DNA from 2 places in the Anaeromusa sp. genome. Region 2 is predicted to be linked to the other one. Evidence: a T-box and tRNA genes for the amino acid it is inferred to sense, from the RefSeq annotation. Region 2 holds a T-box; the other holds one or more tRNA genes.
The links. A T-box is a leader RNA that pairs with one kind of tRNA and senses whether it is charged. The one in region 2 lies ahead of leuS (leucine--tRNA ligase), so its partner is inferred to be a tRNA-Leu.

Region 1: it encodes a tRNA-Leu, which carries the amino acid that the T-box ahead of leuS (leucine--tRNA ligase) is inferred to sense. The anticodon was not compared.

Annotation. Positions count from the first base shown of each region.
Region 1 covers NZ_JAQUZF010000077.1:9,850-12,050, reverse strand. The annotation lists gene PHF27_RS10215 (methyl-accepting chemotaxis protein) at 1-814, opposite strand, end outside; tRNA gene PHF27_RS10210 (tRNA-Leu) at 947-1,032, opposite strand; tRNA gene PHF27_RS10205 (tRNA-Leu) at 1,046-1,132, opposite strand; gene PHF27_RS10200 (peptide ABC transporter substrate-binding protein) at 1,198-2,201, opposite strand, start outside.
Region 2 covers NZ_JAQUZF010000073.1:1,727-3,927, forward strand. The annotation lists gene leuS (leucine--tRNA ligase) at 1-973, opposite strand, end outside; T-box leader at 1,024-1,239, opposite strand; gene lgt (prolipoprotein diacylglyceryl transferase) at 1,289-2,080, opposite strand.

The sequences.
Region 1 (2,201 bases), on a different contig from region 2:
TCATGTTCTCATGCACTTGCCGCAAAATAGCAGCAATCTCTTCGGTTGTCGCAGCTTGTTCTTCACTAATCGCTCCGGTCGTTTCAATCGATTGATTGATCTCTGCAATGGCCCCGTTTACTTGTTGCAACGTCTCCTGAATCTTTTTTACGGCCTCGTTGGATTGATCCGCCAGCTTGCGCACTTCTTCCGCCACGACCGCAAAGCCCCGGCCGTGTTCACCCGCCCGAGCCGCTTCAATAGCCGCGTTGAGTCCCAATAAGTTGGTTTGCGCGGCAATAGTTCGAATAAATTCCAAAATACTGGCGGTATGCCTATTTTTTTCACCTAACGATTGCGCTTGCCCAATGGTCGCCTGCCCTGCTTTCGCTAATTCGCCTACGCTCTTAGCAACTTGTTCAATGCTCTCTGAAGCTTGCGTAGTATCTGCTGCAAGATCTTCGATCGTCTTGATCAACTGCAAACTATTTTGAAAATCAATACCAGAACTCAAGGTGCCAATTACTTCGCCCTGAATCCCATAAATCGGCGTAAAAATAGTTTTTATTGGACGCCCATAAACCGCTGGCGGAATATCGGCAAAGGTGTCTTGCTTCATTGACAAACAGCGTTCAATCGTTTCAATGCCGCTAATGGGCTTCCCCGCAGGAAGATCCAGTTCAAATTCTTTCGCACGATAATACGATAAGTATTCTTTGCAGTCTGTCAAACCGACTGCCATATCCTCCCGCACAATTCGGTTCATATACGGCAATACCAATTTGAAAGCCTGAAGAATTTCCTCATTCGTTTTAAAAAAAGTATTTTGCGTCATAATCGCACCTCTTTTCTGTAAGATAGTTTTTTATATCGCCAGTATACCACAATATTTCGCAATATTCTTCTTTTTTAATGTTGCAAAATGCAAAAACAAAAAGCCTGCAATATTTTGCAGGCTTCATTTTTTTGGTGCGGTAGAATGGATTTGAACCATCACGAGGTTGCCCCCGCCAGCCCCTCAAGCTGGTGCGTCTGCCATTCCGCCACTACCGCATAGAGTATTGATTGGTGCGGTCGAGAGGACTTGAACCTCCATGAAGTTGCCTTCACTAGATCCTGAGTCTAGCGCGTCTGCCAATTCCGCCACGACCGCATGCAGTAAGAACGTCCCTACTTTATCATAACAACTAATCTTCTGTCAACATACCAAGAAAATGACTAGCGCGCCGCCCAGGTCCATTCCCAGGCGTTCCATAAATTCCCCTCTGCCGGATTGGGTTTAAAACCGTTTAGCCCATTCTTGCTCGCATCCAGCTGGCACCGGAAATAAAGAGGTATTACAGGCACATCCGTGGCCATCAACGCCCCGATCTGCTTATATATCTCTTTGCGCGCCGCCATATCCGGAGTCGTCGCTCCTTGTATCGTCAAAGCGTCAATTTGTGGATTGCGCCAACCGGCGACATTAAGACCGCCTTGCCCTATAAAGCGCGAATGCCAATACAAGCGATTATCCGGGTCCACGCCGCGTACCCAAGCAAAAAATGCCGCCGCAAACGGACGTTGCCGATAGGTCTGCTCAAAGTTCTTTGCATCCACCACTTGAAGCTGTACCGAAACGCCCAGTTCCTTCCATTGCTGCACAATCGCCTGCGCCGCCAATTCCCGTTGCTTATTGCCGCTAGGCACCGTCAGAGCAAAGGCCAATGGTTTTCCTTCTTTTTGCAACATATTGCCGTTTTGAGCCAGCCAGCCTGCCTGCGCTAACAGTTCCTTGGCTGTTTTTAAATCACGAGGAGGTATTCCTTCATTCACATACGCCCAGGAAACAGCCGGCTGGTCCGCCCAGGCAGCTACCCCAGTTCCTTTTAACACCTGCTGCGCCAGCAGATTACGATCAAGACCCAAGGCTAAGGCCTGCCGCACCCGAAGGTCTTTAAAAAGAGGGTGATCCAGATTAAAGGTAATTTGCTCCCAAATAGGACCAGGCGTGGCAAACACTTGAAAATTAGTCTGGCTGCGCATCTGATCATACGCTTGGTTGCCAAAATGCGGCGCTATGTCCACTTCACCAGATTTAGCCTGAGCAATAAGCAAGGTCTCGTCCGGCACAATCTTATAAACAATGGTATCCATCTTAGGTTTACCGCGGAAATAGCGTTCGTTTGCTGCAAAAACAAGGCCGTCCGCCATACGCCATTCCTGCAGTCGAAAAGGACCCG
Region 2 (2,201 bases):
ATACCGGAACCGGTTCTCCTGTAAATGGATGAACCGCATAAACGCCGGTAAAAATGCCTTCCTTTTCCGTTTCCGAAGAAGTACGGCTGATTTCATTCATAGAACGCACTTTTTCCACAAAAGCGCGCACTGCAGCTTCTTCCGGGCGGCCGGCAATCATTTTCTCCACCAACGGATGCTCTGGCGCTAAAACAACATAACTAACGCCAAATACGGTATCCTGCCGTGTGGTATAAACAGGGATTTTTTCGCCCAATTCGGGCAAATCAAAGGAAAACTCTGCGCCTTCGCTGCGGCCAATCCAGTTTTCCTGCATAGTTTTTACCCGCTCCGGCCAGCCTTTCAGTTCGTCCAAATCTTCCAAGAGACGATCCGCATAGTCGGTAATACGGAAGAACCATTGTTCCAGGTCTTTTTTGACAACTGCCGAATCACAACGCCAGCAGTGACCGTCAATAACCTGCTCATTAGCCAATACAGTATTGCATTCGTCACACCAATTAACGGAAGCCTTCTTTTTATAAGCCAAGCCGCGCTCTAAAAAGAGCAAAAACAGCCATTGCGTCCAGCGATAGTATTCCGGATGGCATGTAGCCACCTCGCGGCTCCAATCGTAAGACAAGCCCAATTCCTGCTGTTGACGCCGCATGTTGTCGATATTGGACCAAGTCCAGTTTGCCGGATGGATGCCATTTTTAATAGCGGCATTCTCCGCTGGCATGCCAAACGCGTCCCACCCCATAGGATGCAGCACATTATAGCCTTGCATCATTTTAAAGCGGGCGATAACGTCGCCAATGGAATAATTGCGCACATGACCCATATGTAGATTGCCGGAAGGATAAGGAAACATCTCCAAAACATAGTATTCCGGTTTCTGTCGGTTCAAACTAGTCTGGTAAAGGCTTTCCTCGTGCCATTTTTCTTGCCATTTCCGTTCAATTTCGAAAGGAACATACTTATTTTCAATCATCGTCTTTGCTTCCTTCCTTCTAAAAAAAATAAAACGCCCCTTGGCATTGTGCCAGGGACGAGCGCACCCGCGATACCACCCTGCTTGATGCCTAAACAAACGCAGACATCCTCTCCAACCAATAACGCCGGCGACGCGGCAACGCTTACTGCAAATTCAGCGCCGCTCCTCTGCAAAGAGTTCCGTAAGTCCATGGCATTGGCTCACAGCGACCGCCAACTCTCTGAAGCCTATTCTTACATACTAGTTTGCGTCTTTGGATTTTTATATAAGAACCCAATATGAGATATATTATAACTAAATCTACTAAGAGAGTCAATTGTCGCTTATATCACGAATAGGTTTTCCAAACCGTCCCAAAAGCGCAAAAACGAGCAACGCCAGCACGGCCATAGCGCCTCCTGTCAACTGTGCTGATTTAAGCCCCCAAAGCAAGGTCCCGTAATCGCCCCGCAAAAATTCCAGGCCAAAACGCGCCGTTGAATATAAAAATACATAGCAAGCAAACACTTGTCCCTTGCGGTGATTTGTTGTCCGCAACAGCAGCAGCAACGCGAAGATAACCAGGTCGAGCTGTCCCTCCCAGATCTCCGCCGGCCAGAGTGGCTGCATGCCGTAAGTATGCTGCGCTAGAGACCCAGTGGGATAAACAATACCGAAGCTTTCTCCTGTGGGACGACCAAAAGCGTCACCATTAAGCAAGTTAGCAGCCCGTCCCAATGCCTGGCCGAAAATCACAGCAGGTGCGGCTGCAATATCTGCAAAAGCCCAGGTGTCAATGCCATGGCGCTTAGTATACCAATAGCCAGCCAACGCGCCGAATACCACCCCTCCCTGAATGGCCATGCCGCCTTGCCAAACAAAAGGAATTTCCAAAAGGTGATGCTGATAATAGCTCCAGTCGAAAAAGAACACATCCCAAAGGCGTGCTCCTATTAACCCGGCAAAGCCGCAGCAAATTCCAAAATCAGGCACATGCTGATGCCAGCGGCCATCCTGTTTGGCCAAAAAGTAAGCCACTGCAGTTGCCAAAACAATACTCAACATCATCACCATGCCATAAGAACGCACAGGAAAGTCACCAATAAAAAAAAGATATGGATGCATGTCACAACTCCTCGCCCTATCGCCGACAAAGCAGACAATCCGATCAACCTTGCCCGCCTCATCACAATTTCTTTATATTATAGAAGATTCACCGCACCCTGACAAGGGAATCGACGCTTTC